DNA from 3 places in the Methylophaga sp. UBA2496 genome. Region 1 is predicted to be linked to each of the others. Evidence: predicted binding sites of a transcription regulator. Region 1 holds the regulator's gene; each other region holds the start of a gene.
What was found. Region 1 encodes FNR, which switches genes on or off when oxygen is low (the NO sensors DNR and NnrR bind a similar motif). Its sites were predicted from a motif close to TTGATNTANATCAA; they were not measured.
Positions count from the first base shown of each region.

Region 1 (10,353 bases):
CCATTAACCATCTAACCGCTTGGGAGAAATGCTGAACATTTTCATTTCTTTCTCCACGCTCAATTCTGGCCCCTTCACCGAATAGGCCATTGATTTTATTAGAGAAAGACATGATTTTTTGATATTCCGTACTGGCAAAAAACTCACCGGGCACATGAAAGTCATTACTGATGCCATGCCGGGTAAAGCTGATATTCACATGCGGCATAGGCTCTTTGTCATGTTTTTGCAGATCCAGAACAAAATAAGTGCCGGTTGGCATAATTGAGTTCATCCGTTGCTCAATGGCTTTCAACCATGCTTTCATTGCCGCGTTATCGGTAAATTCAGGTATCGCTGTTTGATAGATCAATTCATCCAGAAATGCCGGATAATAATGATTGGCTAACCGGGTGATGATCGCTCTGATAGTTTGATATTCATTTACCAGTTGCGCCAGCGCATTGCCTTCGATTGGAACACCCTCTGCGGTTGGATAGAGTACCGCGTTGGTCAAAGCGACTTCCGTCAGATAGCGTTCCATTTCAGCGTCATCTTTAACGTAACGTTCCTGTTTACCTTTTTTGATTTTATACAAAGGAGGCTGTGCGATATACACATGTCCGCGCTCAATCAATTCTGGCATTTGTCTGTAGAAGAACGTGAGTAACAAGGTACGGATGTGTGAACCGTCGACGTCCGCATCGGTCATTATAATAATGTGGTGGTAGCGAAGCTTTTCCGGATCATATTCATCACGGCCAATACCACACCCTAGTGCCGTAATTAATGTTCCTACCTCAGCAGAGCCAATCATCTTGTCAAATCGAGCGCGCTCAACGTTTAAGATTTTTCCCTTCAAAGGTAGAATTGCCTGAGTTCGACGGTCGCGGCCTTGTTTGGCACTTCCACCGGCCGAGTCCCCTTCCACTAAGAACAGTTCAGATTGTGCAGGATCTCTTTCCTGGCAATCTGCCAGTTTTCCCGGTAAACCGGCAATATCCAATACGCCCTTGCGTCGCGTTAACTCACGTGCTTTACGTGCAGCATCCCGTGCACGTGCCGCATCAATCATCTTATTGGCGATCAGTTTTGCTTCGCTTGGATTTTCAATCAGAAAGTCCTGGAAATGTTCATTTACCAGTGACTCAACAATGGTACGAACTTCTGATGAAACCAGCTTATCTTTTGTCTGTGATGAAAATTTCGGGTCAGGTACTTTAACCGATAACACAGCAGTCAGCCCTTCACGTGCATCATCACCACTGGTGACCACTTTTGATTTTTTCGCCAAACCTTCGCTGTCGATATATTGATTTAAGCTTCTGGTCAGTGCTGCCCTAAAACCAGCCAAATGTGTACCACCATCTCGTTGTGGAATGTTATTGGTAAAACAATAAATATTTTCCTGATAAGAATCATTCCATTGCATTGCCAACTCAACAACGACGTCGTCTCTTGTGCCACTTATATTAATGACGTGTTCATGTACGAAGGTTTTATTTTTATTCAGATGCGTAACAAATGCGCTGATACCACCTTCATAATGAAAGACTTCGGTTTTTTCATCCCTTTCATCCGTCAGTACTATTCTGACGCCTGAGTTTAAAAAAGCGAGTTCCCGGATTCGTTTGGCAAGAATTTTGTAATCATAGGTGATCTGGGTAAAGGTTTCTTCACTTGGCCAAAATTGTATTTTTGTACCAGTTTCTTCGGTTGCTTCAAATGCTGTTAATGGTGCATCGGGTACACCGTGTGTATAACTCTGTTTATGAAAATAACCGTTACGTTTTATTTCAAGTGTCAGTTTTTTTGATAATGCATTGACCACTGAAATACCAACCCCATGAAGACCACCTGAGACTTTATATGAGTTATCATCAAATTTGCCGCCGGCATGCAGTACAGTCATGATAACTTCTGCGGCAGAAACGCCTTCACCTTCATGCATGTCCACGGGAATTCCGCGGCCATTATCTTCTACTGAAACTGAATCATCTGGATGTATACGAACATTGATTTCAGTACAATGTCCTGCTAGAGATTCATCAATTGAATTATCTAAAACTTCGAAGACCATGTGATGCAAGCCCGTACCATCATCTGTATCTCCTATATACATGCCTGGGCGTTTTCTGACAGCGTCTAATCCCTTTAAAACTTTAATGTTGGAAGAATCGTAACTATTATTTTCAGTGGTCATAAATTAATCCATTTACAGCAAGGTGATGCATAATCGTCCATTCTACTATGTATCGTCGTTGGTTGACAGCGTGACTATATCTGTCTTAACTCCCCACGTTCCACGTGGAACAAACTTCCATTTTCATCATTTTCAATAGCTGCATTAAGCTCAGAGCTAGTTGTTGTGATAAAGGTCTGAACCCGTAAATCTTTAATACAATCTAGCACCAAATGCTGATGTTGAACATCCAGTTCTGAGCTAATATCATCTACCAATAAAATACTTTTTTGCTCATTAAACTGCTGAAGGAGCGAAATTTGTGCAAGGCTAATCGCCAAAAAAAACAACTTCTGCTGCCCTCTAGATAGGACTTCAGCAGGATCATTTCCATTTATTCGGATTGACCAATCAGCCGCATGTGGTCCTGACCGTGTATATCCCAATGCACGATCTCTATCAATTGTGGTTTCGATGACATTTTTGAACTCATGTTCTTTAGGCCAACCAGACAAATACCTTAATTCAAACTTTGCATTATTAAAATCTTTACATAGTTTGTTAAACCATTTTTCAAAGCTGATTAATAACTGCATTAAATATTCGTTTCTGTATCTTGATAAATGTAAACCGTGCTCTACTAAAGATACATTCCATACCCTAATTTCAGTTACAGGCTTATTATTTCGTAAAGCAGCATTCCTTTGAGAAAGTATTTTTTTATAGGCTTGCCAATGAAACAAGAAATCTTGTTCCACGTGGAACAATCCCCAATCAACAACTCTCCTTCGGAACGCTGGCCCCAATTCAAAAAACTGATGACAATTTGCTGGTATGTACTGTAGGGGGAGATGACTGGCTAACTCAGAAAGCTTTTTCAAGGGCGCATTATTAAGTCGGATTTGAATCCCTGTAGCAGAAGAAAACTGCAGTCCCACAGGAATACCTGGTTTGATTCTGGCAAACACCTGAAAATGCACTTCATCCGTTTGTATTACATTTTTTAAATTTCGGGTACGAAATGAGCGCCCCATAGCAAGTAAATAGATGGCCTCAAGAACACTGGTTTTGCCAGATCCATTTTCGCCTGACAAGATGTTTATACCAGGGTCTGGATAAACAACGGCCTTTTGAATATTTCGAAAATGGGTAAGAGTTAATTCCGTCAGCACGTTATATCTATCAAATAATAATAAGAGCGTTTCGTTTTATGATTTCGGCCTTATATATCTCATAACCTCAAAATCGATACATTTAGGTTTTAATCAAGTAATGCTGTTATCAGATTTCCAGCATTTCAAAATCTTCTTTTCCAACGCCACATTCCGGGCATTCCCAGTCATCAGGAATATCATCCCATGCCGTACCTGGCGGAATACCTTCTTCCGGCAATCCTTTAGCCTCATCATAAATAAACCCACAAACCAAACACTGCCATTTACGCATAAACATCTCCGACTAAAATTGTTAAATATATATGGTGACATCTTACAACAAAACAGGTTTTACGTTGATTGCATAATTGTCATTCAAATTATGGTAAATTGTTCAAAGCAAATCATTATCAACTTATTAAGTGATTAAAACGATTATGAGACTTCCCACTTTACGCCAACTGCAGTATCTAACCGCTGTCATTGAAGAAAAACATTTCGGACGAGCTGCAGAAAAATGTCATGTGACACAATCTACCTTAAGCGCGGGAATTCAGGATTTGGAAGACCTGTTAGAAGTAGGTTTACTTGAGCGAACCAATAGAAAAGTATTGACCACACCTATTGGGGAGGAGGTGGCAGAACGAGCTCGGCAAATATTGTCACTCAGTGATGATTTAGTGGATCTGGCTCAAGCAGAAAAAAACCCTTTATCCGGCAGGATAAGAATTGGCGTCATTCCGACAATAAGTCCATTTTTATTGCCCCGTGTATTGCCCCGTATACGCAAGCAATTACCACAGTTAGAGCTATTACTTATTGAGGATCAGTCCGAAAGATTATTAACACAAGTTGAAAATGGCAGTATTGATGTGGCGATATTAGCCTTTCCGTTTAATACTCGAAATCTTAATTATCGTGTTATCGCTGAAGAACCTTTCTGGGTTGCATTACCCAAACAGCACCCATTAAGCCGTTATGAAACATTGCAACCCCACCAACTACCCATCAATGAATTATTACTTCTGGCAGAAGGCCACTGTATGCGGGAACATGCCATAAGTGCCTGTCAGTTACCGGCATCTGCTCAGCGGCGGAGTTTTCAGGCGACCAGTTTGTATACCTTGATAGAAATGGTGGCCAGCGGATTAGGAATAACATTGATTCCACAGATGGCGATTAATTCAGATATGGTGCGTCATGCAGATATCTGTCTGCGCCCCCTAAAGCAGGATAGTCTCGCAAAACGTGAAATCGGACTGGTCTGGCGACCCAGCTTCCGCCGAACCAGCACACTGGAACAATTATCATTGAGCTTTACCGCAGCCATGGAAGAGAGTGATTAACCTTTACTGGCATATTCAGCGCGGATTTGAATAAAACTCTGTCTCAAAATGACCGAGGTGAATGGTGCCTGAAAGCGGGCAGTAAGTAATCCTTTTGGATTGACCAGAAATACCGCATGAGCCAGATCCTGATGTGCATATGCCCGGCTTCGGGTAAAAAATGCCTGTAGTTCCTGTTTAGCAGATGCTGCGGCAGAAACAGAAATGACATGGCCCTGAAGGTTGTGAGACTGGCTCAGCGCAAGCAACTGTCTTGTCTGCTGACCGGTGGTATCAATCAGCACAACTTGAACTGTTCGATTGGCAAGACCAGCCTTTAAATTGCTCAAAACTTTCAGGATCGCATCACAGTCAAGGCAATCTGCTGATGTGAAAAACACAAAACTCCATTTACCCACTAATGCGTCATTGGTAAACACCGTATTTTCAATGTTATGTCCCAGAAACTGTGGAATTTCCAATACTGGTTCAAACTGCGTCAGCATCGCGTCAACCTGGCCTGAAGACTCATCCGTTTGGTGTTGCGGACTGAACGTAAGAAAAAACAGTAATAATAATGCCACCAAGCCAAGATATGTCAGCAAAAAACGCTTAGAATGGACATTTTTAAACATATTCTGCATCGTTGGCTCTCCGCGACACGTTGGCAGGCTTACTCACTAAATAATTAAGCGCCCATGAAAGAAAAATTGCTTAAGTCTACTATCGTTGTCAGCATGATGACGTTTTTATCCCGAATTTTGGGATTTGTTCGAGATATTGTGATTGCCAGATTCCTTGGGGCAGGAATGGGGGCTGACGTTTTTTTTGTTGCTTTCAAAATACCCAACTTTCTGCGACGCCTGTTTGCCGAAGGCGCCTTTTCCCAGGCCTTTATCCCCGTTCTTGCCGAATATCGTGAACGTGGCGATGGTGATTTAAAAAAACTTATTGCTGCTACCAGCGGCACCCTGGCGGGGGTTTTATTTTTCATTACGCTGATTGGCGTCATTGCCGCGCCTGTCATCATTCTTGTGTTTGCCCCCGGCTTTATTGATCAACCGGAAAAATTACAGTTGGCCGGAGAGCTGTTAAGAATAACTTTCCCTTATATTCTGTTTGTCTCATTAACCGCACTCGCCAGTTCGATTCTGAATAGTTATGGCAAGTTTGCCGTACCTGCTTTTACCCCGGTTTTCCTGAACATTTCGATGATTGGCTGTGCCTTATGGCTGGCACCACATCTGGATGAGCCGGTTAAAGCATTAGCCTGGGGGGTATTTATCGGCGGGATAGTGCAATTACTCTTTCAGATGCCGTTTTTAATGAAGATCGGCAGTCTTCCAAAACCCCGCTGGGGCTGGAGAGATGAGGGCGTTCAGAAAATTCTGCGACTAATGATACCTGCCATGTTTGGCGTATCTGTTTCACAAATCAATTTATTGCTGGATACCTTGCTGGCTTCATTTCTAATCACCGGCAGTATCTCCTGGTTGTATTATTCGGATCGACTGGTTGAATTTCCTTTGGGCATTTTGGGCATTGCCCTGGCGACGGTCATCTTGCCCAATCTTTCCCGTAAACATGCAACAGCCTCGATGCAGGAGTTCTCACATACAATTGACTGGGCATTACGCTGGGTATTTTTAATCGGCACCCCGGCAGCTATCGGCTTGATCATTCTGGCTGAGCCATTATTGATTACCCTGTTTCAATATGGTGAATTTACACCTTATGATGCTCATCAGGCCTCTTTAAGCTTAATGGCTTATGGCCTTGGATTGTTGCCGTTTATTTTCATCAAGGTTCTGGCGCCGGGCTTTTATGCCCGCCAGGATACAAAAACCCCAGTCAAAATCGGTATTATTGCGATGGTCAGCAATATGGGGCTGAATATTATCCTGATGATTTATCTGGCCCATGTCGGCCTGGCTCTAGCAACGGCATTGTCTGCCATGCTCAATGCCGGATTGCTGTATTACACATTACGCAAAAAAGCGGTTTATCAGCCGATTAGCGGCTGGGGAATATTCTTTATCCGCATGTTATTAGCCAATCTCGCTCTTGTATTTTTCCTGTTATGGACTAATCCAAACAGTAATGAATGGATAAGCTGGGGAGGCTGGCACCGGTTTGGTGTATTAATGGGGCTGATTGGACTGTCTGCGATGATTTATTTTGCCGTTCTCGCAGCATGTGGAGTTAGGCTGAAAACTCTGGTCATGCCGCACTCCAATACATAAAAAAGCCCTCGTTGAAGAGGGCTTTTCGACAAACCTGGAGAGAAACTTAAAAGCGTCGACCGATACCGATACCGTAAACAAACGGGTCAATATCTGCATTAATCTTAGCACTACCGACCGCTGTATTTTTAAACCGGGCAGTGGTATCAATATCCAGGTATTTAATATCCATATTGACGAACCAGTCCTGGTTAATGGCGATATCCACACCGACCTGTGCCGCCCAGCCCCATGAGCTTTCCAGTTTAACTTTATCGCCGGAATTACTTAACAGAGAACTACTGGGGACTTTTTCATCAAAGAAATACGTGTAATTCACACCGGCGCCAATATAAGGACGAATATTGGAGTCTGGCAGAAAGTGGTATTGCAATGTCAAAGTGGGTGGCAACACTTTGGTATCAATAACATCGCCCAGGACTGCCCAAGATTTTTCACCAGTAACCGTGTGTTCTGAATAACCTAAAATCAGCTCTACCCCCCAGTTTCGCGTGATCATATAGGTAATATCCAACTCCGGAACCGTATCACTGTCTACTTTCACACCTTTCGTTCCTGTATCAGCGCCATTAACCGTCAGACTACCACTGCTGTCATTAGGATTAACATTGATAATACGTCCCCGGATTAACCAGTCACCCGCCTCATAAGCCATAACAGTAGTAACAGGTCCAGCCAAACCAGCAGCCAGCAGGATAGAAGAAATCAGGGGAATTTTTTTCATGGGACGACTCCGAATAATAATCTGTTGTGATACACAGTTTCAGATCATACGGAGTACCGGTGTTTCGGCATTGATCCAGGTCAATAAAATGTTTTTTGGGTGTGTTTATCTTTGAGCGCAGTTCTACTGGAGCTCCTGTATTCTCTCTAGAGGGAAATACTGCGGTGTACTATTTAAGTCATGTTCAACGCCCTGCGACGGAATAAGTTCCGGCCCTTAGGATTGCGTTATTGAAGATCAACAGACTTCAGGTTATCCACAACGTTGTTTTAATGCCGGCAGATCCAGAATCGTTACCTCTTTACCTTGCGTCGTTAATAACTGCTGTTCCTGTAATTGCGTAAATAAACGGCTGACCGTTTCAATCGCCAGGCCAAGATGGTTTGCGATATCACCACGTGACATTGTCAACTGGAACGACAAAGCAGAATATCCACGTTCACTGAAACGCTGAGAAAGTGATAATAAGAAACTAATCAGCTTTTCCTGAGCGGTCTTTTTACCCAAAGACAGTAATAAATTTTTATCGGCTGACATTTCTTTACTTAATCGCGTCATTAACTGATTCTGTAACTCTGGAATCGTGGCACTGAACTCCTGCAAGCGCTCGTAAGGTAATTCGCAGATGCTGCTGGCCTCAAGTGCACGAGCCGTTGATAAATAACGTTGCTGGTAAATGGCATCCATCCCGATAAACTCTCCGGGAAAATAAAAACTAGTGACCTGTTCGCGTCCATCAGCCGCTGAAATGGTGGTTTTGAACGAACCTGAACGAACAACAAATATCGTCTTGAAGGTTGAGGCAGGTTCAAACAGAATTTGATGTCGTTTGAAGCCAGCACTGCGCTTGATGATCTGATCCAGTTTGGATAAATCATCCCGATGCAGCCCCAAAGGCAGGCATAGCCGGTATAAAGCACATGATTGACAGGCAAGTTGATGATGATGTTCAACCTTGGCAAAATCCTCAAATAATGGCGTTATCACCCTGGCTTGTGTCATTTTATTTTCCCTAAAAAAGTCACAGGCCATGATAACGCTTCAAACCCGGCACTGAAACAGTTATTATTTGTTTTTATTTCAGTTTTCAGGAAAGCTAATGACCGCTCGTAGCGCCAATGTTGCGCGTAACACGCTCGAAACCCAAATTGAAGTTTCCATCAACCTGGATGGCAGCGGAAAATTCCAATCCGAAACCGGCGTGCCATTTCTCGATCACATGTTGGAACAAATTGCCCGTCACGGCTTATTTGATCTGCAAATCAAAGCAAATGGTGATCTGCATATTGATGCTCATCACACGGTTGAAGATGTTGGCATCACCATTGGCCAGGCATTAAAACAGGCACTGGGTGATAAAAAAGGCGTTGTCCGTTATGGACATTCCTATGTGCCTTTGGATGAAGCTTTATCTCGAGTAGTACTTGATTTATCAGGCAGACCCGGCTTCGAATTTGATGTGACTTTCACCCGCGACAAAATTGGTGAATTTGATGTGGATTTGTTTTATGAATTCTTTCAGGGACTGGTCAATCACGCCGGCATCACCTTACACATTGATAACCTCAAAGGGCGTAATGCGCACCACATCGCAGAAACGATTTTTAAGGCTTTCGGGCGGGCTCTGCGTATGGCTGTCACGCTGGATGAACGTGCTTTACAACAATTGCCTTCCACCAAGGGTGCTTTATAATCGATTAACGATTTTCTAACTCTACTTTTCTAGCTCAGGTCCTTGTTTTATGCGTCGCGTTGCAGTTATTGATTACGGCATGGGTAATTTACGCTCAGTCTCCAAAGCCTTGGAAACCGTAGCCGATAACCACACTCAGATTTTTGTTACCGCTGATCCGTCCGAGATCCATGCCGCTGATCATATTGTGTTTCCTGGCGTAGGCGCTATTCGGGACTGCATGGCAGAACTCAAAAAACTTGAACTCGACAAACTCATCATCGAAATGGCCAGTCAGAAACCATTCCTGGGAATATGTCTCGGCATGCAGGCTTTATTAACCCATAGTCAGGAAAACCAGGGCTCAGATGGCTTGGACATCATTGAAGGTGACGTTCTGTACTTTGAAAAGGCGGTTGAACAGGGGCTGAAAGTACCGCACATGGGCTGGAATGAAGTCGAGCAAACCTTCGCACACCCCTTGTGGCAAGATATACCTCAGAATAGTCGTTTTTATTTTGTTCATAGTTTTTATGTGCAGCCTGCAGATGAAACCAAAATCTCCGGCCGCAGTCATTACGCTTTACCTTTTGCTGCCGCATTGGCACAAGAAAACCTGTTTGCCGTACAGTTTCACCCTGAAAAAAGCCAACATGCCGGCTTGCAGTTATTGAAAAATTTTATTAACTGGGACGGTCAGTCCTGACAATTTGTTTGATGGAGAAAGCGTTATGTTATTAATCCCTGCCATTGATCTTAAAGAGGGTCACTGCGTTCGATTGCGTCAGGGACGCATGGAAGATAACACTGTATTTTCGGAAGATCCGCTGGCCGTTGCGACAAGGTGGGTTGAAGCCGGTGCCAAGCGATTGCACATGGTGGATCTGGACGGTGCTTTTGCGGGTAACCCTGTTAACGCTAATGTTATTCATCAAATCTGTGCCGCTTTCCCGGATCTGGATGTGCAGGTGGGTGGTGGTATTCGTGATGAAGACACTATTCAAACCTATCTCGATGCTGGTGTTCGCTATGTCATTATCGGTACTAAAGCCATTAATGCACCCCATTTTGTCG
Region 1 covers NZ_DDOK01000002.1:59,780-70,132, reverse strand. Annotated here, with positions in the region: gene gyrB (DNA topoisomerase (ATP-hydrolyzing) subunit B) at 1-2,182, opposite strand, end outside; gene recF (DNA replication/repair protein RecF) at 2,257-3,333, opposite strand; gene B2W60_RS00645 (rubredoxin) at 3,443-3,607, opposite strand; gene B2W60_RS00640 (hydrogen peroxide-inducible genes activator) at 3,753-4,661, shown strand; gene B2W60_RS00635 (redoxin domain-containing protein) at 4,658-5,284, opposite strand; gene murJ (murein biosynthesis integral membrane protein MurJ) at 5,339-6,883, shown strand; gene B2W60_RS00625 (OmpW/AlkL family protein) at 6,930-7,607, opposite strand; gene fnr (fumarate/nitrate reduction transcriptional regulator Fnr) at 7,860-8,609, opposite strand; gene hisB (imidazoleglycerol-phosphate dehydratase HisB) at 8,707-9,300, shown strand; gene hisH (imidazole glycerol phosphate synthase subunit HisH) at 9,350-9,985, shown strand; gene hisA (1-(5-phosphoribosyl)-5-[(5-phosphoribosylamino)methylideneamino]imidazole-4-carboxamide isomerase) at 10,011-10,353, shown strand, end outside.

Region 2 (10,353 bases), on a different contig from region 1:
CAATTCAATTTGCTGATCCAACGGGCTTTGCAGGAACGACTGCTCCAATAAATATTGCGACCTTTTCCACCATAGATTCGGCGAAGTATCTTTTAGTAAGTATTCTTCAAATTCAGTTTTATCTATGGTTAATGTCGTTAAAAACAACTCCGACTGAGAGGACTGAAAAATAATATCCAGCCCTGTCTTCACCTTTAATGTCTCGAGCAGAGGAATGGTCACTTCAAACGCAATAAACGCCATTGCGATTTGATGAGGCGCTTTTACCGGCAGACTGAACAAACGATATAAACGGTTATTGATCTCTGCAAACTGACCCTGACCAGAAACTTTTTGCAATGCAGACCAATTGAGATTAACCAGTTCCGTTAACGGAAAATTCAGTTCATTCGCTGCAACCAGCTTTCCTTCATTATCAACTAACAGCATCAGGTCAGCCTGGATCCGCTGAGCATGATTCGTGAGCATACTGCTGATTGTCGGCAAATCGTTGGTAGCAAGGGCTTCCCGGAAGCCGAAATCCTGAATTATTATTTCAGTTGAATAACGCAAGCTGGTTTCACGACTATCAATGTATTGATGCAGGAAATGCGAGGCATTGGCAACCTGCTCATGAATCTGCCGTTGATTATGCTGATGAATAAACCAGCCATGACTGAGCTGCATAGTGAAGGCCGTTAATAAAATCAGGCTGGTACAAAGCAGGATCACCCTGGCCTTGATACCATTCATCTATTCAAAGTTTCCAAATGTATTCATCTATAAAAATCTTATTGAGAGATATGGTGACAATAGTGAAACAGGTATCAATTCAGGGTAAACGCCAGACCTTGATTTTCTGCCCGGTTTTAAAACCAAATAAGCGGTTACCACCTACTGCGACAGCAATATGTTGCTTGCCATCAATACTGTAGCTAATAGGCGGCGCATTGACGCCTGCTTCGGTTTTAGCACTCCAGCGTTTGTCCCCGGAATCAGCATCAAAAGCCATAAGTTCACCACTGCCTTCACCGGTAAACACTAAGCCACTGGCGGTACTTAATACCCCACCAATCAATGGATTTTCAGTTTTAACCTGCCAGACAATTTTGCCGTCATCTAAATCAATTGCTGTCAATAAACCGTGTTTTTCCGGGGTGTTTAATGGCGACATTGAAGAGTAACGCACGGCTTCCTTACCCTCTGCCGCCGCTTGTTGATGTAGTTTATATTCCACCGGCCAGTGAATACCGGCAATAAACACCAGGCGTCTGCGGGCATCCACTGATACAGGTGACCAGTTCGCACCGCCCATTACGCCGGGATAAATAATAGTGCCCTCTGCACTGGGCAGTGAAAACATATTTTTCTGCGGGACAAAAGCGTCGCTTTTATAGAGAAACTTACCGTTACGTCTGTCATGCACATAAAACCAGCCGGTTTTTCCTGCCTGACCAATCGCCGGAACAGGCTGTCCTTTAATCGTAATATCAAATAATACCGGTGGACTGGCGACATCATAGCCCCAGCTATCATGCGGCACCTGTTGATAATGCCACCTGTAATCACCACTCTTCGCATCAAGTGCCAGTAATGAGCTGCTGTAGAGATTATCTCCGGGCCTCGAAGAGCCTTCCATTTGTGGCGAAGGATTACCTGTACCAAAATGCAGAATCCCGGTATAGGGATCAATAACCGGAGTACTCCAGGCCGAGGCCCCTCCATAACGCCAGGCATCAGCATGTTCTTTCATCGCCGCTTTTTCTTTGGCAATATCACGAGGTAATTCAATGCCATCAGCCGTTTTGGTAACGAAGTTTCCTTCCCAGTTCTCTGATTTAATGGTGTCAAACTGCCACTTCTGCTCACCGGTATGAATATCATAGCCAGCCATAAAACCACGACGACCAAATTTTCCGGCAATACCCACAACCGTGCCCAAGGGTGAGTCAGAGTCTGTAGCATCCAGATGCAACCCATAACCGACCCCCGTGATGCCGATAATGACAGTATCCTGATAGATCATTGGTGCCATATTAATACCCGCACCTGAGGTCCCTGAAACACTACCAAGCTCAGTATCATCCAGTTTGCTGACATCTTCCCTGATACCCGTGTTTTCCCCTATTACCTGATGATCCCAACGTTTTTTACCGGTTTTAGCGTCCAGAGCGATTAATCTCGCATCAATGGTGCCGGTAAATACCATGCCATTGGCAACGGCCACCCCACGATTAGCCGATCCGCAGCAAATAGGATAATCCTTGTCCAGATCATGCTGATAACGCCATAACTGCTTTCCATTGCCTGCATCCAGTGCGACCACGTCATTGAATGGCAGGGAAACGTACATTACGCCATCCTGGACTACCGGTGTTGCCTGAAAAGTATCGTTGATACCTGTATCAAACTCCCATGCTTCGACCAGGCCCGTCACATTACTTTTATTTATTTGTACCAACTGGCTATGACGCTGGTGCAGATCATTTCCACCATAGACCGGCCATTCATGTTCTGCAGCTAATAACGGAAAGGAAATACCCGCCAGCAACCCTCCCATCCAGATGAAGTCTTTTAAACGCATTTTCTTTTCTCTCTATAATTATTTTTTTGTCATGATAGCAATTAATAACGAACTGATATGCCTCATCATGATTGATGGATCTATTGATCCAGATCAATTCTGTGCCCGTTTACCCTACAGCAAATTATTGCTCCACCTACAATCAAACTATCAATAATTGGTGGATAGAGGTGCGGGATGCATAAAATACTGTTAGTGGGACTGTTCAGCATGCTGAATATATCTCCTGTTATGGCTGATCGTCTGGCAAATGAACCAATCAAACCCATCCAGACATTTATTATTACCGAACCGGATAAAGTTGAACTCGGGAAAAAACTTTTTTTTGATCCCAGACTGTCACGTTCCGGTTTTATTTCCTGCAATTCATGCCACAACCTCAGTATGGGTGGTAGTGATAATCTTCCAACTTCGATTGGACATAATTGGCAGCAAGGCCCGATTAACTCTCCTACCGTACTCAATTCGAGTATGAATCTCGCACAATTCTGGGACGGTCGTGCAGCTGATTTACAGGAACAGGCTGCTGGTCCCATTGCCAATCCCATGGAAATGGCTTTCAGTCACTCTCTGGCCATCGATGTATTGCGTTCGATTCCACAATATGTGGCTGAGTTCAATAAAATTTATGGCAGTGATGACATTACTCTGGACCAAGTCACCAATGCTATTGCCGCCTTTGAAGAAACACTGGTTACCCCCAATTCACGTTTTGATTTGTGGCTTAAAGGTAACGACAATGCGTTAACTGATACGGAAATTGCCGGTTATCAAAAGTTCAAACAAATCGGCTGTGTGGCTTGTCATAATGGTGAAGCCGTAGGAGGCAGTTCATTCCAGAGGATGGGGATCATGGAGCCCTACCAGACCGAAAATCCTGCAGAAGGTCGTATTGCTGTCACCGGAAAAGATGCCGACCGTTTTTCATTTAAAGTGCCCACCTTACGCAACGTCGAGCTGACCTATCCCTACTTCCATGATGGTGCATATTGGAAACTGGAAGATGCTGTGGATGTCATGGCCAGATTACAGTTAGGTCAGGAACTGGAAGAACAGGACATCAAAAATATCACTGCATTTTTGAAAACCCTGACGGGCGATCAGCCGCAATTTGCCATTCCGCAATTGCCGCCTTCCACAGCGAATACCCCCGTTCCAGTCCCTTTTGAAAACTAATACAAAGCCCGGTAGTTAAATCCACTACCGGGCTTTTTAGTATCGCTTAATCTGGCAAATCAGCAATGCTATCTACCACAGCGGCATATAAATCCCGGGTTGATGCTATGGCACCATCCTGAACCAGTTCAGCCGATATAACCTTACCATGTGCAGCCTGCAGTGGGCGTGTGGCCGTGGCACTGGCCACGACCGTCGGTTTATAGCCCAGATTAAAACCACCATGTGCTGTGGAATTGACGCACATATGCGTCATAAAACCGGCCAACACAATATTCTCAATGTTCAATGATTTTAGCCGCTCATCCAGTTCCGTCTGAATAAATGAATTGGGAAAGTTTTTAGTAATAACGTATTCCCCATCTCTGGGGGCAACTTCGTTGGATATCTGTCCCAGCTCTGTCGTTAAATCGTAGGGTGAGCCAACACCGCCATCGTGTTGTATATGAATAACAGGAATATTCAGTGCTCTTGCACGCTCCAGTAACGCTTTAGCCTCAACAATGGCTTTTTCCACCCCGGTCAGCTGCATAACACCGGTTCGATAGGTATTCTGACAATCGATCATAATTAACGCCGAATCACTCAGTTTGGCGGGTTGATGTCCTAAGCCTACGATATCTCTTAACGTTTGTGATGCTTGTGTCATAACAATCCTCTTTGAATGTTTTAATGGGTGCGTTTTTGCAATTTTAGCCAGCTCTGAATAATGATTAATCCATACGATGTTGAAAGCTGACCGCATACGCACCGGGTCTGGCCAGTAAAATCGGGTCCGCTGAAGGCTCTATACCTTCCGGCAAGGCCAAGGGATTGAACATAGTCGCTTTTTCATAAGCTGCAGCATCCGCCATCGCCGCCTCGATCACGATAGTACCTAACTCGACCACCTGACGATCATCTGGCCAGACTACAGTCGCATCGTTTACTTCATCACCGTCCTCAGCGAGTTGCACTGATAAGCGAAACTTAGCAGCTTGCTGTGGTAATCGCTCACGAATCTCATTCATCAGGTAATTTGCGTTTTGTGCTTCGGCATCAGCTTTTTCCAGCGTTTTAACACCATCCAGTGGCATTACTATATAGCGACCATAAACCGACTCACCTTCAGCATTGGTAAATTTAAACGCATTTATGCCGTGATAGGAAAGGTTGGCAAAACTGGCCGGAAATGGCTTGGGATAGTCCACAAAATGTTTGGCTTTGGGGTTATCAGCTAAAAACTGCTGGATAGGTTTGGTTTCAGCATCTGAAGCAGCAGAATCTCTTACTGCCGTGAGCATTTCCAGAAAGGCTTCAGGAGTCGCCACGGGAAAACGTGGCACTGAACTGAGTACCATATCGGTGTATTCCTCGTCTCCCAGATCAATCCGCATCGCCATGCCTTTTGCCAGTCCCTTAGGATCGTTGTCAGCGATATCCGGAAAACCGGTCGCATTGGAAAAACGCACAACTACAGGTGATGGATCCTTTTGTAAATGGGCTGCAAAAGTAATTTGACGTGCGGACTCAGCGGGATGAAACTCACCGGTTAGCACGACACCTTTCGTGTGATTAGAACGTAAACCCTCACGCGGCCCGTTAAATAAATCATGTTGCACATCAACAATTTTTTCGACTGTCGATTTCTCTCTTTCCTCGGCCATAACAGGATTGATAACCATCCCTAGCAACAATGCCAATGGCAAATATTTGAATGTTTTAGTGCCCATTTACGATCTCCTTGTTGTTGTTTGCTTGCTGAATTCTGAAACAAAATCCCAGCTTAAACCTTTATGAGCTTTTTATATGAAATTTAGTTCATGCTGATTTAATCAGAACAGCAACACAAAACGGATTATTTTGTGATGGTTTGCATTTACTAGACGACCGGTCTATTATGGTCAGAAATTTACTAGACGACTGGTCTAATATGACACGCACAGAAACAAAAAAATTGTTAATTCAGGTTGGCACTGAAGTGCTGGGAAGCCATGGTTTTAATCCCACCGGATTAAATACGGTGTTGAAAACGGCTGGTGTACCCAAGGGCTCTTTTTATTATTATTTCGCCAGTAAAGAAGATTTCGGGCTGGCGGTGATTGATGAGTTCGCTTTGGATTATGCCGAAAAAATTGATGCCTTTCTGTCCAATGAAAACGTCCAACCACTACAACGTATTCGTGATTATCTGGAAAACGGTCTGGACACAATCCGCGAAGGAAAATGCAAACGTGGTTGTCTGATTGGCACGCTCGGCCAGGAATTATCCAGCCAGAATGAAACGTTCAGACTCCGCCTTGATCAGGTCTTTGAAGGTTGGAAACAACAATTCATCGTTTGCCTGCAGGCCGCAATTGATTGTGGTGAACTGCCCCGGAATACCAATACAGAACAGTTTGCCGAGTTTCTGTTATCCGGATGGCAAGGTGCCGTTCTTAGCGCCAAAATGCATTCCAGCACCGCTCCGCTTCAAGCATTCATCGATACCTTATTTCAACACGTATTAACAAAACCACAGAATTAATGGAGATTTTTATATGAGCATGAGCAAAGTTGCTCGTTTCCACCAAATGGGTGGACCAGAGGTTTTACAATTGGATGAAATGGATTTGGCGGCTCCGCAAGCCGATGAAGTGCTCGTCAAAGTTAACACCATCGGTCTTAATCGCGCTGAAGTCATGTTTCGTAATGGCCAGTATCTCGAAACACCTCAACTCCCTGCCCGACTGGGTTATGAAGCTTCTGGCATCATCGAACAGGTGGGGCCAAATGTCAGCCAGTTTTCAATCGGCGACAAGGTGAATGTCATCCCGGCTTTTTCAATGAACCAATACGGCACCTATGCTGAAAAAGCTTTGTTGCCGATTCACGCACTGGTCAGGCAACCTGCCAATATTTCCGATGAAGAAGCTGCAGCAGTGTGGATGCAATATCTCACGGCCTGGGGCGCATTAATTGATATCGGTCAGCTAACAGAAGGTCAGACGTTGTTAATTCCGGCCGCATCAAGCAGTGTCGGGCTGGCGGCCATCCAGATAGCCAATCAGGCAGGCGCGATCCCGGTTGCGATTACCCGTTCCGCGGATAAAAAAGAACTATTGCTAAAACATGGCGCCAAACACGTTATTGTCAGTGAATCCCAGCAAATCGCTGAGCAGGTTACGCTGATAACGGGCGGCAAAGGTGCAGATATGGTGTTTGACCCCGTTGCCGGCCCCGCATTGAATGAATTAGCCGATGCCTGTGGCCAATTTGCACAAATTTTCGTTTACGGCGCACTCAGTACAGAAAGCTCCCCGTTCCCGCTGTTTGCTGCGTTAGGAAAAGGACTGACGTTTCGCGGCTATACCCTGTTCGAAATCAGCCAGGATGCCAAACGCTTGCAACGCGGAGTGGAATTTATTGAAAAAGGACTCGCTGCAGGCCATCTAAAACCTATTATTGCCAAGACATTTTCACTGGATGACATTGTTGCTGCGCATCAATACATGGAATCCAATCAACAAGTCGGCAAAATTATTGTCACCACATCGAATATCTGAAATCTTCACAATGGAGGAACACCATGAAGTTTAACCTCAAAACCGTAAGTGCCTTAACCCTTGCCTCGCTTGGTCTAATCAGCACAGGCAGCTTTGCCGGTGCCGCAGATGTCGAAAAAAATCTGCATAAACTCAATGTACCAGAGGGCTTTAAAGTTGAGGTCTATGCCGAAGTGCCCGGTGCCCGCCAAATGGCTCTCGGCCAATCCACCGGAACCGTATTTGTCGGCACCCGCGGCCCCAAAGCCTATGCTGTTGTGGATCGCAATAAGGATCGTAAAGCCGATGAAGTGGTCACGATTCTTGATGATCTTAAAGTCGGCAATGGTGTCGCTATGCACCAGGGAAATCTCTATATTGCCGAACAGAACCGCATTGCCCGTTATGCTGCACCCGGCTTTGACCTGACCTTGCCATTCAAGGAAATGCGTGAAGTCATATATGAAGAGCTGCCTGACAAAGCCCATCATGGCTGGCGTTATATTGACTTTGGGCCTGATGGTAAGCTTTATGTCACCGTTGGTGCACCCTGCAATATCTGTGATGTCGAAGGTTTCGAGGCCACCATTATCCGGATGAATGCAGATGGCAGTGATGCCGAGATCTATGCAGAAGGCATTCGTAACTCAGTTGGCATGGATTTCCAGCCGGACACTGGCGTGTTGTATTTCACCGATAACAATACCGATATGATGGGTGATGATATCCCGCCAGGTGAACTGAATGCCGCTCCCGAAAAAGGCATGCACTTTGGCTTCCCATATTATGCCGGTGGTAAAGAACGCCACGAAGACTGGGCAGACAAAACTCCGCCGAAAGATGTCACCTTTCCGGTAGCCGAGTTTCAAGCCCATACAGCCGCATTGGGCATGAAGTTTTATACCGGCAACATGTTCCCGGAGGACTTTAAAGGCGATGTCATTATTGCCCAGCATGGTTCCTGGAACCGTACCGAGCCAGTGGGTTATGAATTGGTTCGTGTAACCTTTGATGATAATAATCAGGTCAGTGGTCACGAAACTTTTATTGATGGCTGGTTAATCGATGGTGAAGCCTGGGGACGCCCGACAGACGTGCTGCAGTTACCCGATGGTTCAGTGCTGGTTTCAGATGATTTTAATGGCGTGATTTACCGTGTCAGTTACGGTGAAGAAACTGTCTCAGCCAGCACCGCAACCTCAGCTCATTCGAGCAAAACAGTGGAAGGACTGGTGATGCCCGAATCGGCTATCGCACATCCGGATGGCCGGGTATTTGTTACCGAAATCGGCGAATTTGGTAAACCAGGCGATGGCAAAGTCACTGTTGTAAATACCGATGGCAGCACTGAAACACTGGTTGATGGTCTTAATGATCCTAAAGGTATCGACCTGTTTAACAACACGCTGTTTGTCGCCGATGTGGATCAACTGGTGAAAATCAGTCTCGACGGTCAGCACGAGATAATGGTGAAAGCCGATGGCTTCCCCGGCAAACCCGTGTTCCTGAATGATGTTGAAATAGATGGTCATGGCAATATCTATGTATCTGATAGTGGTGACGATGACGGCAAAGATGCTGGTATTTATCAAATTTCAGCCGAAGGTGAGGTCAGCGAAATCATTAATGCCAAATCCGGTATTAAACGGCCTAATGGTCTGCTGATGGATGGCTATAACAAAATGCTGGTAGCCGACTTTGGTACCGGTGACTTATTCCAGCTGGATATCGCCAACGGCAAAGCCACTAAAGTAAACAGCGGCTTCGGCGGGGCGGATGGCCTGGTCAGGGATACCAATGGTGTCCTGTATATCAGTGACTGGGCAGGTGGCCAGGTGTGGCAATTGGCTGACCCCAAAGCGACACCCCAACTTATCACTGATGAATATGAATCTGCAGCAGATATCGCCTTATCAGCAGATGGCAAACATATTCTGATGCCCGATATGAAAGCTGGAAAATTGTATTTCCTGCCGATTAAGTAAATTTAATCAAAGCAATCAAAAAGCCGGGATGATTCCCGGCTTTTTTGTATCTCGGCTGATAAAGATTGGTCAGCTTGAATTCCAGCTTTAAGGCTGATTTGATTAGCCCACTAAAAGATAAAGCAATATCAGATTAAACAGCACACTTAAAATAGTGAGCGTTTGCCAGAATCGCAGCGGATGACGTTCAATCAACGGGACATATTCATCTTGTAAAAATACCGGGTTAGGTTTTGTCAGATCTGTTTGCAGCTCGGATAAAACTTCATAGCGTCTTTGCGGATTTAGCTGAACGGATTTTTGAATGGCTTTATCCACCCATACCGGGATCTCTGCTTGCAGCTGTGTTAACGGTTGATAGTTCAGTCGACTGAGATGCTGACGATTAATGGCTTTTTCAAAATGCTTGCCATAAGGTAGTTGGCCACTGAGCAGATTATAAAGAATTGATCCCAGGGCAAACTGATCGGCCTGTACTCCGGCCTGTTCACCCAACAGATATTCGGGTGCCGTATATTCCCGGGTTCCCAGTAATTTTTTGCGTTCAATCGGCGAAGCCACATCGGCAATTCCGGCGATGCGGGTGGAGCCAAAATCAATGATTTTTACCACACCTTCATCACTCAGCATAATATTGCCGGGTTTGAGATCCTGGTGCAGCATATCCAGTCGATGGAAGGCTCTGATTCCGGAAATTAGTTGCGGTAGCAGTTGCCTGACTTCACCGAGACTTAGCGGTCCTTCATCATCCAGTTTCTGTTGCAGGGTTTTGCCAGCGATATATTCCATTACGTAATATAAAAAACGCCGTGGACGCGGCTGTTCAACAATTCTCACCACATGCGGGTTATCAATTCGACGGCCGATCCATTCTTCAAGCTGAAAACGCTCCAGATACGCCGGATCATCCTCGAAATTGACGGATGGGGTTTTTAACACCACTTTCTGATTGGTTTCGGTATCAATGGCCAGATACAACTGACTGGTCGAACTGGCATGCAATTCACGCAATACCCGATAACCATCGAGGATGACACCTTCATACAATTCGGGAGGAAACGGTAACGCCGTTAACCTGGCATAGACTTCATCCGGTTTGGGATCAGCCAAGGCATCAATGCAAAAC
Region 2 covers NZ_DDOK01000004.1:48,198-58,550, forward strand. Annotated here, with positions in the region: gene B2W60_RS03430 (sensor domain-containing diguanylate cyclase) at 1-732, opposite strand, end outside; gene B2W60_RS03435 (pyrroloquinoline quinone-dependent dehydrogenase) at 812-2,563, opposite strand; gene B2W60_RS03440 (cytochrome-c peroxidase) at 2,741-3,739, shown strand; gene B2W60_RS03445 (cysteine hydrolase family protein) at 3,786-4,388, opposite strand; gene B2W60_RS03450 (catalase family peroxidase) at 4,453-5,451, opposite strand; gene B2W60_RS03455 (TetR/AcrR family transcriptional regulator) at 5,652-6,245, shown strand; gene B2W60_RS03460 (zinc-dependent alcohol dehydrogenase family protein) at 6,259-7,263, shown strand; gene B2W60_RS03465 (PQQ-dependent sugar dehydrogenase) at 7,287-9,227, shown strand; gene B2W60_RS03470 (bifunctional protein-serine/threonine kinase/phosphatase) at 9,330-10,353, opposite strand, start outside.
Region 2: a site for FNR is predicted at 2,647-2,660, ahead of B2W60_RS03440 (cytochrome-c peroxidase). Genes of this name have one in related genera too.

Region 3 (10,353 bases), on a different contig from region 1:
ATAAACCACTCAGATACAGGGCTATTGTCCACCAGCGTGGCGGTGGATTAGTTAACTCTCTGATGCCATCCCATTCATGACCAGTATCTGGACATTCATTTGGGTTTTTATTGTTATCAGCCATCATTTTTCTCCGAATTTATATCGTCATCTCTCAGCGGCAAGTCACGATGTGATTCAAGCTTTTCTTTATTTTTTGGACGTAAGACCCAGAAATACATACCAAACATCAGTAAGAAAATTATGACCGTCAGTATCGTACCAACCCAATCGCTTACGGTCATTGCTGACCAATTTGTATTGAAGTAGGATAGAAAATCACTCACGGTAATCTCTACCAGGTTCGAAATTGATCATAGTGCCTAATACCTGCAGATAGGCCACCAAAGCATCCATTTCTGTTTTACCCTCTACCGCTTCAGCTGCACCCAGGATTTCTTCATCGCTATATGGCACACCCAATACCTTCATCGCTTTCAGGCGTTTAATCATGCCTTCTCCGTCAATGGTGGCATTATCCAGCCACGGGTAACGCGGCATAACAGATTCAGGTACGACAGAACGTGGATCCCGTAAATGCTGAATGTGCCAAGCATCGGAGTATTTACCCCCCACACGTGCTAAATCGGGACCTGTACGTTTAGACCCCCATTGGAACGGGTGATCATATTTTGATTCCACTGCGAGCGAATAATGACCATAACGATCTTTTTCATCACGGAATGGACGCACCATTTGTGAATGACACAGGTAACACCCTTCACGTTGATAGACATCACGTCCAGCTAATTCCAAAGCAGTATAAGGACGGACGCCTTGCAGTTCTTCATATTCAGGATAAACATCATCCTCAAATGTATTTTGCAGATAAAACAATGGCACAATTTCTACAATACCACCGACTGAAACAACCAAGGCCGTTGCCAGCACCAGTCCCCAAACGTTTTGTTCAACCCACTCTTGAAAACTAATGCGTTTATTAGATTTTTTAGCCATGCTGATACCCTCAAATATTCGCTGCAGTTGCCATTTCGGCGGACGGTTTTGCAATCGCGCGGCGAATGGTCACTGTTACGTTAAACAGCATGACGACCGCACCCAGGAAGAATATCAATCCACCAATTGCACGCATCGCATAATAAGGATGCATTTGAGCTACCGACTCGACAAAGGTATAAGCCAAGTTGCCATATTCATCATAAGCACGCCACATCAAACCTTGCATGATGCCGGATACCCACATTGCAGTGATGTATATAGCGGTACCAATGGTTGCCATCCAGAAATGCAGATTAACCAGTTTGACGGAATACATGGTAGTTCCCCACATACGTTCCACCATATGGTACAGAGCACCAACAGACACCATTGCAACCCAACCTAATGCACCCGAATGAACGTGTCCAATAGTCCAGTCAGTGTAGTGTGACAATGCGTTTACAGTTTTCGAAGCCATAACCGGACCTTCGAAGGTTGACATTGCATAGAATGCCAAAGAAACAATCAGAAAACGCAAGATGTAGTCAGTACGCAATTTATCCCAGGCCCCGCTTAGCGTGAACATACCGTTTAATGCCCCGCCCCATGAAGGAATAATCATCGCCAGAGAAATTGCAGCACCCAATGAACCGGTCCAGTCAGGCAACGCGGTGTATTGAAGATGGTGAGCACCTAACCATACGTAACCAAATACCAATGCCCAGAAATGGATAACGGACAGACGGTAAGAGTAAACCGGGCGATTTGCCTGTTTAGGTACAAAGTAATACATGATGCCAAGGAAGCCCGCCGTCAGGAAGAAACCAACAGCGTTATGGCCCCACCACCATTGAATCATCGCATCCTGAACACCTGAGAAAATAGAATAGGATTTCCACATACTCACAGGAATCGACAAGCTGTTAACCACATGGAGGTAAGTGATCATGATCATCATTGCCAGGAAGAACCAGTTGGCAACATAGATATGTGAAACCTTACGGATGGATAAGGTCATAATGAAATTGAACATGTAACTGATCCAGACCACTGCGATCAGAATATCCAATGGCCATTCCAGCTCGGCATATTCTTTTGACTGAGTTAAACCCAATGGCAGTGTGATAATTGCACCGAGGATAATCAGGTTCCAACCCCAAAAGGTGAACCAAGCCAGTTTATCACTCCAAAGTCTTACGCCTGAGGTACGTTGAACCACATAAAATGCTGTCGCCATCAGGGTTGAACCACCAAAGGCGAAGATTACCGTATTGGTATGCAACGGACGCAAGCGACCAAAGCTGATATAAGGATTATCAAAATTCAGATCCGGCCAGGCTAATTGTGATGCAATAAATACACCCATGCCTGTCCCAGCAACCAAATAGACAACCGCCATGTAGGCGAACCATTTGACCACTTCAAAGTTGTACTGTTGTTTCGCCTGCATAGCGATCACACCTTCTCTCTCATGAAAACTCTTTCACTGCTTCTTTTAATTATTTTCAGAAACAGAACCCAATTTCATACTGCCTAACAATCAAGCCCAATGAATTTTACCGCAAAACAACTATGTTGATGATTTCAAATCCGTGATCCAGATCAATTTTGCTGGTTTTGCTGAGTCTTTTGCCACAGTTTGCTACTTTCGCTAAGACTTTTCCTGCTTAACTATATTCAAACTAGGAGAATTTTCCTGACTTCACTCAGCGTGGTCAAGTTTTAGCATTTAAGCTATTTCAGTATCCGCTAATAAGTAACCTAAAAACAAGGATTTAAACCTTAAGTTTAATATGGGTATTTATCTGGTTATCTGCATCTGTAAGAGGTTCACCCGCACCGCAGTCTGTTTATTTCTAAACACCACCACTGCAACTGGAAATTTTGTTTAACTTGGGGAGTGACTTTAATATGAAAGATTTCCAACACTGCAGGAGATCGGGAAAGTACTCCCAACCTTTTGGATTGTGTCTGTAAAAGCTGTCCACAATGGCTGGTATTTGATTTGGAAAAAGTACTGAAATGTCTGCGAAGTTTTTGTCTGTAAGTCTCAAAGACAATTACAGTGATATATTTCGTAACTGGCATTGCGCACAGTTTATAAATCTTGATTCAAGTTACCTTGGAGGCACCGATCAAAATCAACCGGTAGCCGGACTAAAAACTAACCAGTACTATCGGCTTTCTGCCTTCATTCAAGAGCAAATTGTAGGTACGGCATGCAGCACCAAGTGACATGGTTTCCAGTGAAATACCATGCTCAGCCAATTTGGTGGTGATTTGTAATACTTGAGGAGTTATACCTTCGTCATTCACCATGATGATAACGTCAGCATTAAAGGCTTTTATTTTTTCAATGAGAGTGTTGCTTTGCTTCTCAGCCAAAGTTTTCAGATCAAACGTATCAAATACGCCCTCAGGTGACAGTGTGCAATTGTGGGTTATTCGTTGTTGCGGTTGATTTGGAGCTTGAATCAGTAGAAAGCCGTCGCCATAACTTTTTATTACAAGAGCGTCAGTAACGGCTTCCTGACTAATTTTCATTTCTGTTAAAAACCAGCGGCATTATTTACACGATCGCGTAATTCTTTTCCGGGTTTGAAGTGAGGTACATATTTTTCATCAAGCTTGACGGATTCACCACTTTTTGGATTCCGTCCCACTCTGGGGGGACGATGATGCAGTGTGAAACTGCCAAACCCTCTGATCTCAATACGATCACCACGTGACAGACAGTCGCTCATCTGTTCAAGAATTAACTTTACCGCTAGTTCAACGTCTCGGTAATTTAATAGAGATTGTTTTTCGGATAGTATTTCTATCAAATCAGACTTGGTCATAATTTCCTAGATTCCCGGCAGTAGACTTTGGGTTATGCCTTAAACATCAAGGCAGCTGTACAACAAGAAAATAAGCATCCGGCTTGACCGGATGCTTATTAATGATCAGATTAGCTATCTTTCTGATTCATTTGTTCTTTCAGCAAATCACCTAAAGTGGTATTGCCGGAACTGACATTGCTGTACTCTTTCACTGCTTCGGATTCTTCTTGATCATCCTTCGCTTTGATAGATAGAGTCAGCGTGCGATCCTTACGGGACATTCCTGTAAATTTAGCTTCGACTTCATCACCGATATTCAGCACTTTGCTGGCATCTTCGATACGTTCACGTGAGATATCAGCAACACGAACATAACCTTCAACACCTTCAGCCAATTCAATTGTTGCGCCTTTTGCATCAACTGCAGTGACTTTACCGGTAACAACAGTGCCACGTGGGTGTTCAGACAAATAAGCAGAGAACGGATCGTCTTGCAATTGTTTGATACCCAATGAAATGCGTTCACGTTCTGGATCAATAGCCAGTACCACGGCTTCAACTTCATCGCCTTTTTTGAAGTCACGAATCAATTCTTCGTTTTCTTCTTCCCAGGAAATGTCTGACAAGTGAATCAGGCCGTCAATGCCACCATCCAGGCCAATGAAGATACCAAAATCAGTGATGGATTTGATAGCACCGCTGACTTTATCACCTTTGTTATGAGTCATGGAAAACTCTTCCCAAGGGTTTGTCTGGCACTGTTTGATTCCCAGTGAGATACGACGACGTTCAGCGTCAATGTCCAGAACCATCACTTCAACTTCATCACCTAAAGTAACCAGTTTTGAAGGGTGAACGTTTTTGTTGGTCCAGTCCATTTCAGACATGTGAACCAAACCTTCAACGCCATCTTCGATTTCAACAAAACAACCGTAGTCGGCAATGTTAGTGACTTTACCCTGGATGCGGGTGCTGTTTGGATAACGACGTGCAATATCTTTCCATGGATCGTCGCCCAGTTGTTTCAGGCCCAGCGATACACGTTCACGTTCTTTATCAAATTTCAGAACCTGTACATCGATTTCGTCACCGATAGCAACAACTTCTGAAGGATGTTTAACACGTTTCCAAGCCATATCAGTGATATGCAACAGACCATCAATACCACCAAGGTCAACAAACGCGCCGTAGTCGGTCAGGTTCTTAACGATACCCTTAACCACTTTGCCTTCTTCCAATGTTTCCAGAAGGGCTTCGCGTTCAACACTGTTCTCAGCTTCCATTATGGCACGGCGAGAAACGACGATATTATTACGTGGGCGATCCAGCTTAATCAGTTTGAACTCAAGCTCTTTGCCTTCGAGGTGTGAAGTATCGCGAATAGGACGCACATCAACCAGTGAACCTGGCAGGAATGCACGGATGTTTTCCAGATCAACAGTGAAACCACCTTTGACTTTTCCGGAAATGATCCCCATAACCGTTTCATTGGCTTCAAATGCGTGTTCCAGTCTGATCCATGCTTCAGCCGCCTTGGCTTTTTCACGTGATAACTGCGTTGCACCAAATCCATCTTCCAGTGTTTCCAGAGAAACATCGACCAAATCACCAACAGAAACGGTGATTTCACCTTTTTCGTTCATGAATTCGGCAACTGGGATAGCGCCTTCAGATTTCAGACCTGCGTTAACCATAACAACATCAGGACCGACATTGACTACCGTACCGGTAACAATTTTGCCTGGTTGCATTGGGGTTGCGTTTAGACTCTCTTCAAAGAGATCAGCAAAGCTTTCGCTCATTATAAATATCCTTGACCCTGTATAGATAACAGAATCGCCCGTTAGACCTGCAAATGCAGGAAATTAACAAAAAACCTAGCTGGACCACCCAACTAAGTACCCTAATAAATCAGCCAGTTAATGCACTGACTTTTTCTAAAACTGCTTCTATTCCGAGTTGTGTTGAATCCAGAATAACGGCATCATCGGCAGGCCGTAGCGGCGCTACTTCACGTTGCATATCCCGATCATCACGTTCAGATATTTCAGCTACGAGATCGGAAAGGTTACTATCAATTCCTTTCTCTTTCAACTGCTTATATCGTCTCTCCGCCCGAACCTCCGCACTGGCTGTCAGAAAGACTTTAAATGTTGCGTCAGGAAACACTACGGTCCCCATATCGCGACCGTCAGTCACCAATCCGGGGGCCTGGCGAAAATCGCGTTGTCTTTGCAATAAAGCTGCACGTACCGCCGGTAATGCGGCAACTTTTGATGCGGCATTACCGGCTTGCTCGGAACGAATCAACAGTGAAACATCATCACCTTCCAGGACAACTTGCAGCTGACCATCTTTTAACAGAAACTTTACATCCAACTGTCCAGCCAGTGTTGCCAGCGCAGTTTCATCGGCTAAGTCAATATGATGTTTCAGGGCGGCTTGTGCAAGAACACGGTAAATCGCTCCACTATCCAGATAATGCCAACCCAGCTTTTCTGCCATACGTTGCGCTAAAGTACCCTTACCAGAACCGCTTGGACCATCTATCGTCAAAACCGGTATCTCAGACATCGAAAGCATCGATCTGTAAACCACTGTTATTTGCTAATTCGACAAAGTTGGGAAAAGAAGTCGCCACATTGGCACAGTCATTAATTTGAATAGCGCCACCTGCTTGTAAAGCGGCCATGGCAAATGACATCGCAATGCGGTGATCGCCGTGACTGTCCACTTCACCACTGCCTATCACGCCACCTTCGATAATCATCCCATCTGTTGTTGGCTGTGCATCGATACCCAGTGCTTGTAAACCATCGGCCATCACCTGAATTCGATCACTTTCCTTGACGCGTAATTCTTCCGCGCCGGTTAAGACTGTGCGACCTTGCGCACAGGCCGCGGCAATGAATATTGCCGGAAATTCATCAATTGCCAGTGGCACCTGATCTTCTGGAATGTCAATGCCTTTCAATGGTGCATAACGAACACGAATATCGGCAACCGGCTCGCCACCGGTGACAGCTTCATTACTCAGGCTGATATCGGCGCCCATTTCACGCAGGATATTGATCACACCAATGCGTGTCGGGTTAACACCCACATGTTGCAAAGTGATATCTGAACCCGGCGCAATTGCCGCACCGACCATAAAGAAAGTAGCCGAAGAAATATCCCCTGGTACATCGATACTGGTGGCGGTTAATTTGCCGCCACCTTTAATACTGATACGATTACCCTGAACATTCACTGGATATCCCATGCCCTGTAGCATGCGTTCAGTATGATCTCGTGTCGGCGCAGGTTCAGTTACACAGGTTGTGCCTTCCGCATACATACCGGCTAATAACAGACAGGATTTCACCTGAGCACTGGCCATCGGCAAGTCGTAATTAATAGCCGCTAATTTATGACCACCATGAATCGTCAGCGGTGGTTTGCCGTCGGTAGTATCAATCTGAGCTCCCATGAGTGCCAATGGATCGGTCACCCGACGCATCGGACGGCCTGATAAGGATTTATCCCCACTCATTATCACGTCAAAGGATTGCCCCGCCAGCAGACCACTTAATAAACGGATCGAAGTGCCGGAATTTCCCACATACAAGTCATTTTCGGGTGCCATCAATCCATGCATGCCGACACCATGCACGGTGACTTTGCCGTCGACCGGGCCTTCTATCTTAACCCCCATGGCTCGAAAAGCAGCCAGTGTAGCCAGCGCATCCTCACCATCAAGAAAACCGCTGATTTCGGTGACGCCCTCAGCCAATGAACCCAGCATGATAGAACGGTGTGAAATGGATTTATCTCCGGCCACACGAAAACTGCCCGTTAACTGACCACCGGCCTGTACCACAAATTTACGATCCTGTTGCCCGCTCACGCTGTTCATCACTCCCACTACACTTCACTATTGTCTTTTAGACTTGGATCGGCAAAACGGGTATCTCTGGCCCGCTTGGCCCGTGCAAAAATATCAATAAGATAATCACCATCATCTTGCCGAATCGCCTGTTCGATCTGATCCAGACCACGTCGGTATTGTTCTAATAATTCTAAAATGGCGTGACGGTTTCCCAGACAGATATCCCGCCACATAACGGCATCACTTGAAGCGATACGGGAAAAATCACGGAAACCGCCTGCGGCGTAACGTAATACTTCATCACAGTCATCTCGTTTGGAGAGCATACCCACCAGATTGAAGGCTAAAACGTGCGGCAAATGACTGGTCGCAGCCAACACCACATCGTGATGTTCAACTTCCATGTCAAATACGTCGGCACCGGCCTGTTGCCACATTTGACGTACTTGCTCGAGCGCGTTTTTGTCCGTTTCGGCAACTGGGGTTAATACCACGCGATGTTGTTGATACAGCTCCGCAAACGCTGCAGATGGTCCACTTTTCTCAGTACCCGCTATTGGATGTCCCGGGACAAAACGGTCAAACTTATCACCTAAAGCCCGACGGGCGGCTTCAACTACCTGATGTTTAGCACTGCCCGCATCGGTAACAATCGCTTGTGACTTCAGATGAGGAGCCATTTGCTCAAAAACCGTTTGCATCGCGCCCATGGGTACAGCCACAAAGACCATATCCGCATCTGCGACAGCCTCTTTCAATGAATCAGCTGCATTATCAATAATGCCCAATGCCAATGCTTCATCACGTGCTGCTGCCGATCGTGAATAACCGGTTACCTGTTCAACCAGCCCGGCTTTTTTTAATGCCAAAGCCAGTGAACCACCAATCAGTCCAACCCCGATAATTGCCAGTTTTTTAATCATTTGGCCTCTGCAAGACTATTTTCCAGCGCTTCCAGGCAGCGCTGGTTTTCATGTTCAAGACCAATACTGATGCGTAAATGTGTGGGTAAACCATAACCTGCAACAGGTCTGACAATGACACCCTGTTGCAACAGTTTTTCATAAATGTCAGCCGCATGGGTGGCGACATCCACACAGATAAAATTTGCCTTAGAGGGAATATAACTTAGTCCCAGCTTGTTAAAACCCTCAATATATTGTTGCATGCCTTCGGCATTAACCTGTTTGGCTCGCTGCAGATAATCTTCATCGCCCAACGCCGCAATCGCAGCACTCATTGCCAGATGATTGACATTAAACGGCTGGCGCAGACGATTTAATAAATCAGCAATCTCCGGACTTGATAGAGCAAAACCAACCCGCAAACCCGCCAGACCATAAGCCTTGGAAAAGGTACGGCAAATAATTAAATTAGGAAATTCTTTCAACCAGTCAATGCTGTTCTGTTCATTGTCGCCATACTCAACGTAAGCTTCATCCAGTACCACAATCACATTGTCTGGAATGGCCTGCAGAAAACCATAAATTTCATTAGCTGCTACATACGTGCCGGTGGGATTATTAGGATTCGCAATAAAAACCAGTTTGGTTTTAGGCGTAATGGCTTGCTGCATTGCGGTTAAATCATGGCCGAAATCCTTGGCTGGAACTTCTACCAGCGAAGCACCTATCGCCTGTGCCACCAATGGATAAACGGCGAAAGCGTGTTGAGAAAATATGACTTCATCAACAGGTGAGACAAAACAACGGGCAATCAACTCCAATACATCATTGGAACCATTGCCCAAGGTAATCTGCCCGGCATCCAGCTGAAATTTTTCGGCCAAAGCCTGTTTCAATGTAAAGCCATTCCCATCGGGATAACGCGTTAAATCGCGGGTCGCCAGCGCAATTGCGGCCAGTGCGGCCTGAGATGGGCCAATCGGACTCTCATTTGAGGCCAATTTAATAACATCTCTTACACCATATTGCCGCTGCAATTCTTCAATCGGCTTTCCGGGTACATAAGGCTGCAACGCGGCAATGCTATCTACCGCTAAATCACATAGATTCATTTTTGCTCCGCTGGTTTTCTGAAACTATCCAAAATCAACAACACAGCACCGATACAAATGGCTGCATCAGCAACATTAAATGCCGGCCAATGATAGGTACCGATATATATATCAATAAAATCAATTACATACCCATAGAAAAACCGGTCAAGCACATTACCAATTGCACCACCGATAATCAGTGAAATCGCTATCGCTTCCACTTTTGCCTGCGCCTTAAGACGGGACAGCCAAATAATTAATACGATTGAAACGGACACCGCCAGCCCGATAAAAAACCAGCGCTGCCAGCCACCGGCACCTGCCAGAAAACTGAATGCTGCACCGCTATTGTGTGCCAAAGTAAAATTGAAATACGGCATCACGGCAACGGTTTGGTATAACTCCAGCCAATTAGCCATGACCACCTTGGTCAGTTGATCCAATATAATGATCAACACACTTACCCATAACCACTTCAACATAGTAACTGCCTCAGGCAAAACGGCGGGTTTCGCCATCGCCATCTACGTTTTCAACGCAACGGCCACACAATTCCGGATGATCTGCATGGCTACCTACATCATCAGTTTGATGCCAACAACGTTCGCAACGGGCGTTTGGCGAGGCATGAATATCCACTGCCAAACCAGTTAATCCGGTGTCGATTGCTGTCGCCGTTTTATCTG
Region 3 covers NZ_DDOK01000003.1:340,886-351,238, reverse strand. Annotated here, with positions in the region: gene ccoP (cytochrome-c oxidase, cbb3-type subunit III) at 1-124, opposite strand, end outside; gene B2W60_RS02540 (cbb3-type cytochrome c oxidase subunit 3) at 117-326, opposite strand; gene ccoO (cytochrome-c oxidase, cbb3-type subunit II) at 319-996, opposite strand; gene ccoN (cytochrome-c oxidase, cbb3-type subunit I) at 1,007-2,428, opposite strand; gene B2W60_RS02525 (MTH938/NDUFAF3 family protein) at 3,136-3,522, opposite strand; gene B2W60_RS02520 (integration host factor subunit beta) at 3,528-3,818, opposite strand; gene rpsA (30S ribosomal protein S1) at 3,929-5,602, opposite strand; gene cmk ((d)CMP kinase) at 5,712-6,374, opposite strand; gene aroA (3-phosphoshikimate 1-carboxyvinyltransferase) at 6,367-7,695, opposite strand; gene B2W60_RS02500 (prephenate dehydrogenase) at 7,704-8,591, opposite strand; gene hisC (histidinol-phosphate transaminase) at 8,588-9,685, opposite strand; gene lspA (signal peptidase II) at 9,682-10,149, opposite strand; gene ileS (isoleucine--tRNA ligase) at 10,160-10,353, opposite strand, start outside.
Region 3: a site for FNR is predicted at 2,571-2,584, ahead of ccoN (cytochrome-c oxidase, cbb3-type subunit I). Genes of this name have one in related genera too.